Regions from separate parts of the Stenotrophomonas sp. 86156_Sma genome, predicted to be linked through region 1. Evidence: riboswitches for the same ligand, from Rfam matches in the RefSeq annotation. Region 1 holds a riboswitch; the other holds the start of a gene.
The links. A riboswitch is a leader RNA that binds a small molecule or an ion and turns the genes downstream of it on or off. The one in region 1 is predicted to bind glycine.

Region 1 (7,253 bases):
GTGCGAGGGTGGCAACGGTGGCCAGCAGCATCAGCGGCTGGCGCTGCAGCACCCAGCGTAGCTGGCGGTCGTAGAGGCCGATGACGCGGTCGAAGACATCGGGCGCATGTGCAGTCTTCGCGTGCGGCTTCAGGAACCGCGCGCACAGCATCGGCGTCAGCGTCAGCGAGACCACCAGCGAAATGCCGATGGCTACAGCCAGTGTCACTGCGAACTCATGGAACAGTGCACCCACCAGGTCGGCCATGAACAGCAGCGGGATCAGCACCGCGATCAGCGAAACAGTCAGCGACACCAGGGTGAAGCCGATCTCGGCTGCGCCTTTCAGCGCTGCATCGCGGGGGCTTTCGCCTTCCTCCAGATGGCGGGCGATGTTCTCCAGCATCACGATGGCATCGTCCACCACGAAGCCGGTGGCGATGGTCAGCGCCATCAGGGTGAGGTTGTTGAGCGAATAGCCGGCCAGCAGCATCACCGCGAAGGTGCCGATGAGCGACAGCGGCACCGCGACGCTGGGAATGAGCGTGGCCGGCAGATTGCGCAGGAACACCCAGGTGACCAGCACCACCAGGCCGATGGCCAGTACCAGTTCTTTCTGCACGCCGCGCACCGACGCGCGGATCGATTCGGTACGGTCGCTCAGTACATTCATCTGCACGCCGGCGGGCAGCGTGGCCTGCAGCTGCGGCAGCAGCGTACGCACCTGCTCGACCACGGCGATCACGTTGGCGCCGGGCTGGCGCTGGATGTTCACCAGCACTGCCGGGGTGGTGCCGCTCCAGGCGGCCAGCTGCCGGTTCTCGGCGCCATCGGTAATGGTGGCTACATCGCCCAGCCGCAGCGGCGCGCCGTCGCGCCAGGCCAGTACCAGGGCACGGTACTCATCCACGCTGCGCATCTGATCGTTGGCATCGAGCATCACCGCGCGGATCGGGCCGTCGAAACTACCCTTGGGCAGGTTGACGTTGGCGGCGGCGATGGCGGTGCGGATGTGGTCCATGCCCAGGTTGTTGGCGGCAAGCGCCGCCGGATTGACCTGGATGCGCACCGCCGGGCGCTGGCCCCCGGCCAGGCTGACCAGGCCGACGCCGGGCAACTGCGCCAGGCGCTGGGCGATGCGCGTATCCACCAGATCGTGCACCTGCGGCAGCGACAGGCCTTGCGAGGTAACCGCCAAGGTCAGGATGGGGGTGTCGGCGGGGTTGACCTTGCGGTACACCGGCGGCACCGGCAGGTCGTCGGGCAGGAAGCTGCCCGCCGCGTTGATGGCGGCCTGCACGTCCTGCTCGGCCACACCCAGCGACACCTCCAGCCCGAACTGCAGGGTAATGACCGAGGCGCCACCGGAACTGGTCGACGACAGTTGTTTCAGGCCGGGAATCTGGCCGAGTTGGCGCTCCAGCGGTGCGGTGATGGTGCGTGTGGTCAGTTCGGGGCTGGCCCCCGGATACAGCGTGGTGATCTGGATGATCGGGTAATCGACCTGCGGCAGCGCCGCCACCGGCAGCAGGCGATAGGCCAGCACGCCGGACAGCAGCAGCGCCACCATCAGGAGAGTCGTTGCGACCGGGCGCAGGATGAACGGGCGCGAGAGGTTCATGCGCCGGCCTTGGTCGCGGCCTCCTCGGTGATGATCTCCACCGCCGTGCCGTCTTCCAGCCCGTCGATGCCTTCGATCACCACCTTGTCCCCTGCGGCCAGCCCGGAGCGCACGGCCACGCGTCCATCATCGGCTGGACCGAGCACCACGGTGCGGCGTTGTGCCTTGCTGTCCTTGTCGACGATATGCACGTAGTTGCCCTGGCTGCCGAACTGCACGGCAGCATCGGGAATCAGCAGCGCGGGCTGCTCGCCCAGCTGCAGGCGGACGTTGACGAACTGGTTGGGGAACAGCGCCAGATCGTGGTTGTCGAAGTGCGCACGCAGTTTCAACGTGCCGGTGGTGGTATCGATGCGGTTGTCGACGCTGGACAGCGAGCCGCGGGCCAGCTGCCGGCGTTCTTCGCGGTCCCAGGTTTCCACCGCCAGTGCCGGTTGCGCCTGCACGGCATCGAGCAGCGCAGGCAGCTCGGGTTCGGGCACGGTGAACAGCACGCTGATCGGCGCGGTCTGCGCCAGCGTCACCAGGCCTTCGGCATCGCTGGCGCGCACCAGGTTGCCCACGTCCAACCGGCGCAGCCCGACGCGGCCACTGACCGGCGCGGTGATGCGGGTGTACTGCAGCTGCAGGCGCGCTTCATCAACGGACGCCTGATCGCTGAGGCGGCGGCCCTGCAGCTGGCGCACCTTGCTCTGCTGGTCGCTCAGTTCCTGCCCGGACACGTAGTTCTGCTTCTGCAGTTCGCGGTAGCGCTGCAGCTGGCGCTCGGCGTTTTCCAGCTCGGCCAGATTCTGCTGCTGGGTACCCTGCGCCTGTGCCAGCTTCACTTCATACGGGCGCGGGTCGATCTGCGCCAGCAGATCGCCGGCCTTCACCTGCTGGCCTTCCTGGAAATGCAGCCGTAGCAGTTCGCCATCCACGCGGCTGCGTACCACCACGCTGTGCAGCGGGGTGACCGTACCGACCGCCTTCAGGCGCAGCACCAGCGGCTCGGCGCTGGCGCGTGCCACGCGTACCGGCACCGTCTTGCCCGGCGCATCGTCGCTGCTGCCGGCGCCGTTCCGGGGCCACAGCCACCACGCCAGAACGGCGACGAGGGCGATGGCCAGCACCGCCCACAACAGGCGGGCACGACGGAAGCGGGAATTTTCGGCGACAGACATGGGGCATCCTGCGCCCTGCGCGCGCAGGGACATGCGGGCCCGTCGGCGCGTTCACGGCACCACGGGCAGCGGGGAGGGAGTTGTCTGGCGGGGCCGCGGGCGCGGCGTGGCTGGATGCCGTCGCGGCAGCGACGGGGTGACAATGGTAGCCAATCACCCCGGCCAATGCCGTATGACCATGGTCATGCAACGCATTCGGTAGTGCCGGCCGCTGGCCGGCAACCTGCCGGAATCTGCGGGCGTGTGCCGTGTTGCCGGCCAGCGGCCGACACTACCGACAAACAATCAATGCACTTCGTCGTGATAGACGAACTTCGGCATTTCCCAGCGGTAGTGGATCGCCAGCAGGCGCAGCGCGAAGCCGCCGCCGAGGCAGCACAGGATCGCGGTGGCGTCGGCCACGCCCCAGTGCAGCAGCAACAGGTAGGCCGCGCCGGTCAGCAGCGCGATGATCGCGTACAGCTCCTTCTGGAAGATCAGCGGCACCTCGTTGCAGAGAATGTCGCGCAGCACGCCGCCGAACGCGCCGGTCAGCATGCCGGCGATCAGCACGATCGGCATGGCATGGCCGGCCTCGCGCGCGATCGAGCAGCCGATCAGGGTGAAGGCGATCAGGCCCAGGCCATCGAGCACCAGGAAGGTGCGGCGGAAGTGGTGCATCCAGCGCGCCACCCAGGTGGCGATCAGCGCCGCGCACACGGTGAAGCCCAGGTACTCGGGATGCTTCACCCAGCCCAGCGGGTAGTGGCCGAGCAGGATGTCGCGCAGCGAACCGCCCCCGAGGGCGGTAACGCAGGCGATCATGACCACCCCGAACAGGTCCATGCGGCGACGGCCGGCGGACAGCGCGCCGGTCATGGCTTCGGCGGAAATGGCGATCAGGTAGATGATGGACAGCAGCATGGGACAGGCTCCGGGCGCGGTGGGGCCGGCCATGCGCCACTATCGCCACTGCCTGCGCAATGACGGGATGACGATGACCGGTGCCGCTCCCGCTGTCCTTTTGCCTGAGAGTTCAGCGGCATGGGCCGCGTGCCCCTTCGGCGGATCGTGCCGGGCATGCCCGGTGACCTCTCTCCAGCTCGGCGAGTCGAATGCATGGTTGGTGGGATTCCAGCCCACCGGCCTGAGCGATCATGGGAGCCTGCGCCTTCGGCGGGCGCCAGCGCGGCGCCTCTCTCCTGCATTCGGGCGCCAGTATATCCGCTGCAGTGCAGCACGGCATAATCCGGGCATGGCCCCGTCCCTCCGACCCTGGTTCCTGTACCTGCTCGAATGCCGCGATGGCAGCTATTACGCCGGCATCAGCACCGACGTGGATGCGCGTTTCGCTGCCCACCAGGCCGGCAAGGGCGCGCGTTACACCCGGGCGCGGCCGCCGCTGCGCGTGCTGGCCGTACGCGAGTACCCAGACCGGGCCGCCGCCTCACGCGCCGAGTGGCAGCTCAAGCAGCAGCCCCGCGAACGCAAGCTGGCCTGGCTGCAGGCCCCGGTCCTGTAGATCCACGCCATGCGTGGATGGTGTGCTGGGCCATGCCATCATCGCCACATCCATCGACACAGGAAGCGGTCCGATGAAATCCTGCTGGATGCTGATGTTGACGTTCTGTATCCCCCTGTCGGCCTGCGCCCAGACTCCGCCACCGCTGCAGCACGGGCAGATCGGCAGCGCCGCCGAACTGGCCGCACAGCGCGGCCCGGACACGCCCGAGCCCATCCACCTGCGCCGCGACCAGGTGCCGCCCGATCTGGTCGACCTGATCCCGCTGGCCGAAAAATGGGGCATCGGCGATGACCTGCTGCGCGATGAGATGCAGGAACATGCCACCGACGCGGAAAAGCGCGCGATAGCTGATGCGCTGAAGCATCGGCATGCGCGCATCTCCGCCTGGCTCGACAGTTTCCCGCAGGGCCAGCCGATGACCGACGAAGCGGCCGCGTTCCTGTACATGCAGCTGAGCGTCGACGAAATGGGCCTGATGCAGTAGATCCACGCCATGCGTGGATGCGGCTTGCCCATGCGATGATCGCCCCGCGCCCAGAGCCGGAGACCCGGATGTCCACGATTGCCCTGCTGTTCGCTCTTTCCGCAGCAACGAGCCCTGCCGCCGACCCGGCCACCATCGCGGCCATCGAAGCCACCTGCCACGACTACGTCGATGGCCAGCTGGAGGCCGACCCGCAGCGTGTCGCCCGTTCCCTGCACCCGGACCTGGCCAAGCGCGCGGTGCTCGGCGATACACCCGACGAACGCCTGGGCCTGCGCCGCATGTCGAAGGAGGAACTGGTCTCGTTGACGAAACAGGGCGCGCTGAAGACCCCGAAGGATCAATGGGAACGCCGCTGCACGGTGCTGGACGTGACCGGCAACGCGGCCTCGGTGCGGCTGGAAACCCCGTGGTTCGTCGACTACTTCCACATGGGCCGCTTCGACCAGCGCTGGGTCATCGTCAATGCACTGTGGTACCCGAAACCGAAGGCGCTGTAGAGCCGAGCCCATGCTCGGCTGCACTTCGTTCGGATTGCAGAAGCCGAGCATGGGCTCGGCTCTACAGGGACACGCCGCGCGCGGGCATTACCGTCGGGGTCGCCGGTCTTCCTGATCATCACCGAAGATGATGCGCGCGCTGCGCTGGTAGCTCCAGTACGCCACGGCCCAGTTCAGCAGCACCACGATGCGGTTGCGGAAGCCGATCAGGAAGAACACGTGCGCGGCCAGCCAGAACCACCAGGCCAGCACGCCGGAAAGCTGCAGCCGGCCCAGGTGCACGATCGCGGCCATGCGGCCGATGGTGGCCAGGTTGCCGAAGTCGGCGTACTTGAACGGCCCCGGTGCTGCCTTGCCATGCAGACGCGCGCGGATCACCTCGGCCACGTACTTGCCCATCTGCTTGGCGGCGGGCGCGACGCCAGGCACCGGCTTGCCATTGGCTTGATTCAGTGCGGCCAGATCGCCGGCCACGAACAGCTCGGGGTGGTCGGGCAGGGTCAGGTCCGGCTGCACCTGCACGCGGCCGGCGCGATCCAGCGGCACATCCAGGGTGCGCGCCAGCGGTGAAGCGGCCACACCGGCGGCCCACACCACAGTGCGGGCCGGCACGAACTGTTCACCGAGCTTGAAGCCCTGGCTGTCGATGTCGCTCACCGGGGTACCGGTCAATACTTCCACGCCCAGTTTTTCCAGTTGCCGCCGTGCCTTCAGCGAAAGCACTTCCGGGAACGAAGACAACACGCGCGGGCCGGCTTCGACCAGCCGCACCTTGGCGCTGGCCGGGTCGATATGGCGGAACTCGTTGCGCAGCGTATGCCGCGCGATTTCGGCCAGGGTGCCGGCCAGTTCAACACCGGTGGGGCCGCCGCCGACCACGGCGAAGCTCAGCCACGCGGCCTTCTTCGCCGGGTCCGGTTCGGCCTCGGCACGTTCGAACGCCAGCAGCAGCTTGCGGCGCAGCGCGATGGCATCGTCCAGCGTCTTCAGGCCGGGGGCATCATCGGCCCACTGGTCGTTGCCGAAGTAGGCGTGGGTGGCACCCGTGGCCAGCAGCAGAGTGTCGTAGTCCAGCGTGCTGCCATCGGCCATGCGGATCTGCCGGGCCTGCTTGTCGATGGTCACCACTTCGCCCAGGCGGACTTCCACATTGCGCTGGTGGCCGAGGATGTGGCGCAGCGGTGCGGCGATATCCGGGGCGGACAGGCCGGCGGTGGCCACCTGGTACAGCAGCGGCTGGAACAGATGGTGGTTGCGGCGGTCGACCAGGGTGATGCGTATGCGCTCGCGGGCCAGGGCACGGGTGGCCCAGAGACCGGCAAAACCGCCGCCGACAACAACCAGGTGGGGAACGCGCTCGCGACTCATCGACTCACTCCAGTGGGGGCATTGGGGGAAGCGCCTGGCATCTTCGCACGATGGCGCCCTGTCACGTCAGCGCCCGCATGGATCGGCGATACTCGGGTTCAGGCAACCGCCCGTGAGGAGCCCATGAGCGAACCGGAAAAGCGCATCGCCCTGTTGATCGACGCCGACAATGCGCCGGCCTCGAAGATCGACGAGGTCCTGGCCGAAGTCGCCCGCTACGGTGTGGCCAACGTGCGCCGCGCCTATGGCAACTGGAAGAGCCCGCGGTTGAAGGGTTGGGAGGCCGTGCTGCACGAATATGCGATCCGCCCGATCCAGCAGTTCGCCTACAGCAAGGGCAAGAATGCCTCGGACATGGCGATGGTGATCGATGCCATGGACCTGCTGTACGCGCGCAATCTCGATGGCTTCGCCATCGTGTCCAGCGATGCCGATTTCACCCCGATGGTGATGCGCCTGCTGACCGATGGCGTGAAGGTGTATGGCTTCGGCGAGAAGAAAACCCCGGAGCCGTTCGTCAACGCGTGCTCGAAGTTCACCTATCTGGAAGCGCTGGGCCAGACCCATGCCAGCGTGCCGGATACCGAACAGGCGTCCAGCGAACAGGCATCGAACGAGCCTGTTGCCAACGACG
Region 2 (7,253 bases), 800 kb from region 1:
GTGATCGTGATCGCCGCCGAAGCCGTGGGTGCAGCCGGGCTGCTGGCCACGGTCTGGCCGGCGATACCGGTACCGATGGCGGCGTTGGCCTTCATGCTGTTCTTCACCGCGATCAACCTGCTCGGAGTGAAGAACTTCGGCGAGTTCGAATTCTGGTTCGCCATCCTCAAGGTGGCGGCAATCCTGGCCTTCATCGCCATTGGCGTGGCGCTGCTGATGGGGTGGCTGCCGCAGGTGACCTCGCCGGGCCTGAGCAACTTCACCGAACACGGTGGCTTCGCACCGAAGGGCCTGGCCGGGATCGGTGCGGCGCTGCTGGTTGTCGTTTTTGCCTTTGGCGGTACCGAGATCGTGGCCGTGGCGGCGGCCGAAACCGAAGACCCCGAACGCAGCATTGCCCGTGCCATCCGCACCGTGGCCTGGCGCATCCTGGTGTTCTACATCGGCTCGCTGAGCGTGATCATCGCCGTGGTGCCGTGGACCAGCGAGGCGCTGAAGTCGCCGTTCGCCGCCGTGCTGGACATCGCCCGCATCCCGGGCGCCGGTACTGCCATTACCCTGATCGCCGTGATTGCGCTGCTGTCGGCGCTCAATGCCAACCTCTACGGCGCCTCGCGCATGATGTATTCGCTGGCGCAGCGTCGCGAAGCGCCGGCCGTGCTCGGCTGGACCGACCCGCGCCAGGTGCCGGTGATCGCCGTGCTGGCCAGCGTGCTGTTCGGCTTTGCCGCCACGGTGATGGAACTGCTGTTCCCGGACCGGGTGCTGCCGGTGCTGCTGAACATCGTCGGTTCCACCTGCCTGCTGGTGTGGACGCTGTCGCTGGTCTCGCAGCTGGTGCTGCGCCGGCGCGCGGATCGACTGGGTACCCGCCTGCCGTTCCGCATGGCCGGCTTCCCGTGGCTGACCTGCTGTGCACTGGCGATCCTGGCGCTGATCTTCGGCCTGCTGCTGAGTGAGTCGCACACCCGCCTGCAGTTCCTGTCGATGGTGGCGTTGACGGCCACGATCGCCGCCAGCAGCGCCATCGCACGGCGCATGCGCGAGGCCTGATTGAAGCTGCCGGCCAGCGGCCGGCACTACCACGGGGGCTGCACATCCGTCGTGCCATCCTGATTCGGTGGGCCGTCATCGGCCCGTCGACCAGGAGTACCGCATGCTGCGCAGCCGTCCCTTCCTGATGTTCACCGGCCAGGCCGAGGCCGCGCTGGCCCTGTACGCCGAAGCCTTTGCCGATTTCCGCCTGCTGGCCCTGCAACGCCACCCCGAGGGCGCCGGCGCCGGCGTGCCCGGACAGGTCCGCCAGGCCATCTTCCTGCTCGGTGGCACCCACTACCTGTGCTTCGACAGCCTGGACGTGCACGATTTCACCTTCTCGCCGTCGATCTCGCTGTTCGTCGAGTGTTCCGGCGCCGAGCAGTTCGAACGTGCCGCACGCGTACTGGGCGAGGGCGGCCATTGGTTGATGCCGGTAGGCGATTATGACTTCAGCAACCGCTATGGCTGGGTGCAGGACCGCTTCGGCGTGTCGTGGCAGTTGAGCCTGGGGCAGATGCCGGACCCGTGATCGGATGCTTGTGGGTGTGGACCTGGAGCCACACGCCCTTATGAAAACGGCCCGCTTGCGCGGGCCGTTTTCTTTACCGATGCAGTGAGGAATCAAGCCTCGACTTCATCATCCTTGTAGGCATCGACCGGGATGCAGGCGCACATCACGTTCTTGTCGCCGTACACGTTGTCGACGCGCGCCACCGGCGGCCAGTACTTGCTCTGCTTCAGGCTGGCCAGCGGGAAAGCGGCCAGTTCGCGCGGGTAGGCGTGGGTCCACTCGCTGGCGGTCACTGCGGTGGCAGTGTGCGGCGCGTTCTTCAGCGGGTTGTCCTCGCGGTCCAGGCGGCCGTCTTCGATCGCGGTGATTTCCTCGCGGATCTGGATCATCGCGTTGATGAAGCGATCCAGTTCGTGCAGCGATTCGCTCTCGGTCGGCTCCACCATCAGCGTGCCGGCCACCGGGAAGCTCAGGGTCGGGGCGTGGAAGCCGAAGTCGATCAGGCGCTTGGCCACGTCCTCGGCGCCGATGCCGCTGGTCTTTTCCAGCGGGCGCACGTCCAGGATGCACTCGTGTGCCACCAGGCCGTTGCGGCCGGTGTACAGGGTCTTGAAGTGCGGGGCCAGGCGCTTGGCGATGTAGTTGGCGTTGAGCTGCGCGACCTGGGTGGCCTTGCGCAGGCCGTCGCGGCCCATCATCGCGATGTACATCCAGCTGATCGGCAGGATCGAGGCGCTGCCGAAGCTGGCCGCGCTGACCATGCCGACCGGGCCGTTGTCACCCAGCTTGCCGGGCAGGAACGGGGCCAGGTGCTCCTTGACCGCGCACGGGCCGACGCCCGGGCCGCCGCCGCCGTGCGGGATGCAGAAGGTCTTGTGCAGGTTCAGGTGCGAAACATCCGAACCCCACTTGCCCGGCTTGGCCACGCCGACCAGGGCGTTCATGTTGGCACCGTCGGTGTACACCTGGCCGCCGTGCTTGTGGATGATCTCGCAGATCTCCACCACCTCTTCCTCGAACACGCCGTGCGTGGACGGGTAGGTCATCATGATCGCGGCCAGACGGTCGCTGTACTTCTCGGCGTTGAGGCGGATGTCCTCGACGTCGACGTTGCCGTTGGCATCGGTCTTGGTCACCACCACCTTCATGCCGCACATCTGCGCCGAGGCCGGGTTGGTGCCGTGCGCCGAGTCCGGGATCAGGCAGATGTCGCGGTGGTCTTCGCCGCGCGAGCGGTGGTAGGCGCGGATCGCCAGCAGGCCGGCGTACTCGCCCTGCGCGCCGGAGTTCGGCTGCAGGCTGACCGCGTCGTAGCCGGTGCATTCCACCAGCATCGCTTCCAGCGTGTCGATCAGTTCCTTGTAGCCCAGCGCCTGGTCGGCCGGCACCAGCGGGTGGATCTGCGAGAACTCCGGCCAGGTCACCGGGATCATCTCGGCGGTGGCGTTGAGCTTCATGGTGCACGAGCCCAGCGGGATCATCGTGCGGTCCATCGCCAGGTCCTTGTCGGCCAGCGAGCGCAGGTAGCGCAGCAGTTCGTGCTCGCTGTGGTGGGTGTTGAACACCGGGTGGGTCAGGAATGCGGACTGGCGCAGCAGGCCGGCCGGCAGCGCATCGGCGGTGCTGGCATCCAGCGCATCGACGTCGGCCTGCGCACCGAACACGGCGGCCAGCGCGACCACGTCGGCGCGGGTAGCGGTCTCGTCCAGGCTGATGCCGACCGAGTCGCTGTCGATCGCGCGCAGGTTGTAACCGGCGGCGCGGGCCTTGGCGTGGATCTCATCGGCGTGCACGCCGGTGACATGCAGGGTGTCGAAGAAGTCGCCACCGACCTGCACGCCGGCCTTGCGCAGCGCCGCGGCCAGGATCGAGGCCAGGCGGTGGGTGCGGCGGGCGATGCGGGTCAGGCCTTCCGGGCCGTGGTAGACGGCATACATCGAGGCCATCACCGCCAGCAGCACCTGTGCGGTACAGATGTTGGAGGTGGCCTTCTCGCGGCGGATGTGCTGCTCGCGGGTCTGCAGGGTCAGGCGGTAGGCCGGGTTGCCCTGGGCATCGACCGAGACGCCGATCAGGCGGCCCGGCATCGAACGCTTGTAGGCGTCACGGCAGGCCATGAACGCGGCGTGCGGGCCACCAAAGCCGAACGGCACGCCGAAACGCTGGCTGTTGCCGACCACGATGTCCGCGCCCCATTCGCCGGGCGCGGCCAGCAGGGTCAGGGCCAGCAGGTCGGTGGCCACGGCCACCAGGCCCCCGCGTGCGTGCACGGCATCGACCAGCGCCTTGTAGTCTCCGACCTGGCCGAAGGTGTCCGGGTACTGCAACAGCAGGCCGAAGGCTTCCGCTTCCAGTGCTTCGGCCGGGGTGCCGACGCGCAGCACGATGCCCATGGGCTCGGCGCGGGTACGCAGCAGTTCCAGCGTCTGCGGGTGCACGGCGTCGTGCACGAAGAAGGTGTCCGACTTCGACTTGGCCGAACGCTTGGCCAGCGTCATCGCTTCAGCCGCGGCGGTGGCTTCGTCCAGCAGCGAGGCGTTGGCGATTTCCATGCCGGTGAGGTCGGCACACAGGGTCTGGAAGTTGATCAGCGCTTCCATGCGGCCCTGCGAGATTTCCGCCTGGTACGGGGTGTAGGCGGTGTACCAGGCCGGGTTTTCCAGGATGTTGCGCAGGATCACGTTCGGCGTGTGGGTACCGTAGTAGCCCTGGCCGATGAAGCTGCGCAGCACGGTGTTCTTGTCGGCGATCGCACGGATCTTCGCCAGTGCCTGCACTTCGGTCATCGATTCCGGCAGTGCCAGCGGCGCCGGCGACTTGATCTTGGCCGGTACGATGGCATCGGTCATCGCATCCAGCGATGCGTGGCCGACGACGTCGAGCATCTGCGCGATCTCGGCATCGTTGGGGCCGATGTGGCGCTCGACGAACGCATTGTGGTGCTCGAGCTCACGCAGGGAAGGGGTGTTCTGGGACATGGCGAAGGATCCGTCAGGAAAGGGCACACGCACGGGCACAAGCCGCCGGTCGGCGGTCTGCGGGGCGCCCCTCTGTCCTTTTGCCTGAGAGTTTAAAAGCGCGGCGGACCGCAGCTTCGTGCCCCTTCGGCGCCGGATCGAACCGGTCTCTCCAGAGTTCTGTTACGGGTGGTATCGGGCCTGAGCGATTACGGGCGTTGCGCCTTCGGCAGCGGTGTTCCGCTTCTCCCACCGTGTTGCCCGCTGATTATAGCCCGTTGCGGGCCCGCCGGCCGCCTCCAGGCATGGCCGCCGCGCCTGAATGGCCGATGGCCCGGCCGTGCGTTTTGTGCACCGCTGCATGGCATCGGGCGCAATCCCCACCTATGATGGGCGGATACCCGAATTCATCTGGCGCCGTCCCTGCAGAAGGGGACCGGCGCCCGCCGTGCGTGCCGCGCATGGCCCTGCCGGACGCCTTCCCCATGACCGCCGCTGTTGCTCCCTCCACCCGCCGCATGGCCCTGCTGCTCGCCGGTCTGGCCATGTTCGGTCCGTTCTCGATCGACACCATCTTCCCGGCGTTCCCGCAGCTGGCCCAGCGCCTGGCGGTGGACGAAGTGGCGGTGCAGCAGACCATCAGCGTGTACCTGCTGTTCTACGGCCTGATGAGCCTGGCGCACGGCCCGCTGTCCGATGCCTGGGGCCGCAAGTGGGTGATCCTCGGTGGCCTGGTGGTGTTCGTCGGCGCCTCGGTCGGCTGCGCGCTGTCCACCGACCTGACCACGCTGCTGGCGTTCCGCGCGCTGCAGGGCCTGTCGGCGGGTGTCGGCATGATCGTTGGCCGCGCGGTGATCCGCGATCTCTACCATGGCCACGACGCGCAGCGCCTGATGAGCCAGGTGTCGATGCTGTTCGGCATCGCCCCGGCCATCGCACCGATCATCGGTGGCTGGATCCTGCTCAGTGGCGCCGGCTGGCCGCTGATCTTCTGGTTCCTGGTGGTGTTCGGGCTGGTCCTGCTGGCGGCCACTGCGCGCTACCTGCCGGAGACCCATCCGGTTGAAGCGCGCGTGCCGTTGTCGCCGCGCACGTTGATGCGTGATTACCTGCGCATCGGCTTCAACCCGCGCTTCCTGCGCCTGGCGCTGGCCGGCAGCATCGGCTTCGGTGGCATCTTCCTGTACATCTCCTCGGCGCCGGTGTTCGTGATGCAGCACCTGCATCTGGGCGAGGGCGGCTTCGCCTGGCTGTTCATCCCCACCATCGGCGGCATGACCACCGGCTCGTTCCTGTCCGGGCGCATGGCCGGGCACACCACGCCTACCCGCCAGGTCGCCATCGGTTTCGGCCTGTGTGCGCTGTCGGTGCTGTTGAACGTCGGCTACGTGGCGCTGGCCCCGCAGTTCGTGCTGCCGTGGGCGGTGCTGCCGATCTTCCTGGGCGGCATGGGCATGGCGCTGATCTTCCCGATCCTGGCGCTGGCGGTGCTGGACATGTACCCGCACCAGCGCGGCCTGGCCTCGTCGCTGCAGGCCTTCGTGCAGCTGATGATCAGCACCGTGGTGGCCGGCGTGGTATCGCCGCTGCTCAGCGCCAGCCCGCTGCACCTGGCGTTGGGCCAGGCTGCGTTCTTCGGTGCTGGTTTCGTGTTCTGGTACTGGGAACACCAGCGTGAACGTGCGGCGCAGGCAGTCTGCACGGGTCACTGAGCAGCGTGCAGGGGTAGGGCAGGCCGCGACGCCGGCAGCGCTTGCGACGGGAAACCACCGGACTAGGCTGGGCACTCCAGCCAGCCAGTGCACGGGTGCACGACAGCCAGCCAATCCGATGTCGTTGCATGAGGTTCCCCCATGGCTGCGCAGCAGACCTACCGCCTGTTCGAGGTGGCGCTGAAGGAGCGCCGCGTTCTCTCCCCTTCCCTGGACCGCATGGTGTTCACTGGTGCCGACGTGGCGCGGATGAAGACCGAAGGCCCGGACCAGCGGATCAAGGTGTTCTTCCCCTTGCCCGGCCAGGACCTGCCGCAGGTCCCCAGCGGCGAGGACTGGTACCCGCGCTACCGGGCGCTGCCGGATGATCAGCGCCCGCCGATGCGCACCTACACCATCCGCCAGCTGCGCGCCGAGCAGGGCGAGGTCGACGTCGATTTCGTCATTCACGGGGTGACCGGACCCGCTTCGCGCTGGGCCATGCATGCACGGCCGGGAGACCGCGTGGTGTTGCTGGCCCCCGATGCCGACTGTGCCGAGAGCAGCGAAGGCTGGGAGTGGAAGCCACCGGTCGGTGTCGGCCAGGTACTGCTGGTGGCCGATGAAACGGCGTTACCTGCGGTGGCGGGCATCCTCGAAGAGCTGGCGGCCATGCCTGATCCGCCGCGCACGCTGGCGTTGCTGGAAGTGGCCCAGGCCGGCGATGCGGTGCCGTTGAAAGCGCCGGGCACCGCCGAGCTGGTGTGGTTGCCGCGTGGGCAGGCCGCCTATGGCCAGCCGCTGCTGCAGGCGGTCCAGGAACGGCTGTCAGCGACCTCTAGCGTGGCTGCTGGCGATGCGCTGGAGGAGATCGACGTCGATACGCAGATCCTCTGGGAGCAGGCCGACACCTGCGTGGCCGGGCCGCTGTACGCCTGGGTGGCGGGCGAGGCGGGGGCGGTGATGGCGATCCGCCGCCACCTGGTGCGCGATTGCGGGCTGGACCGCCGCGCGATCACCTTCATGGGCTACTGGCGGCACGGCAAGGTGCTGGAC

Region 2: another riboswitch for glycine. It lies ahead of gcvP (aminomethyl-transferring glycine dehydrogenase); the one in region 1 lies ahead of ACZK33_RS20945 (trimeric intracellular cation channel family protein).

What each region holds. Positions count from the first base shown of each region.
Region 1 is NZ_CM151157.1:4,520,194-4,527,446, reverse strand. Features, by position in the region: gene ACZK33_RS20955 (multidrug efflux RND transporter permease subunit) at 1-1,600, opposite strand, end outside; gene ACZK33_RS20950 (MdtA/MuxA family multidrug efflux RND transporter periplasmic adaptor subunit) at 1,597-2,763, opposite strand; gene ACZK33_RS20945 (trimeric intracellular cation channel family protein) at 3,049-3,666, opposite strand; glycine riboswitch at 3,749-3,854, opposite strand; glycine riboswitch at 3,868-3,957, opposite strand; gene ACZK33_RS20940 (GIY-YIG nuclease family protein) at 3,998-4,264, shown strand; gene ACZK33_RS20935 (hypothetical protein) at 4,338-4,751, shown strand; gene ACZK33_RS20930 (nuclear transport factor 2 family protein) at 4,820-5,251, shown strand; gene ACZK33_RS20925 (NAD(P)/FAD-dependent oxidoreductase) at 5,339-6,619, opposite strand; gene ACZK33_RS20920 (NYN domain-containing protein) at 6,743-7,253, shown strand, end outside.
Region 2 is NZ_CM151157.1:3,715,305-3,722,557, reverse strand. Features, by position in the region: gene ACZK33_RS17285 (amino acid permease) at 1-1,053, shown strand, start outside; gene ACZK33_RS17280 (VOC family protein) at 1,157-1,567, shown strand; gene gcvP (aminomethyl-transferring glycine dehydrogenase) at 1,660-4,527, opposite strand; glycine riboswitch at 4,590-4,692, opposite strand; gene ACZK33_RS17270 (multidrug effflux MFS transporter) at 4,992-6,218, shown strand; gene ACZK33_RS17265 (siderophore-interacting protein) at 6,360-7,253, shown strand, end outside.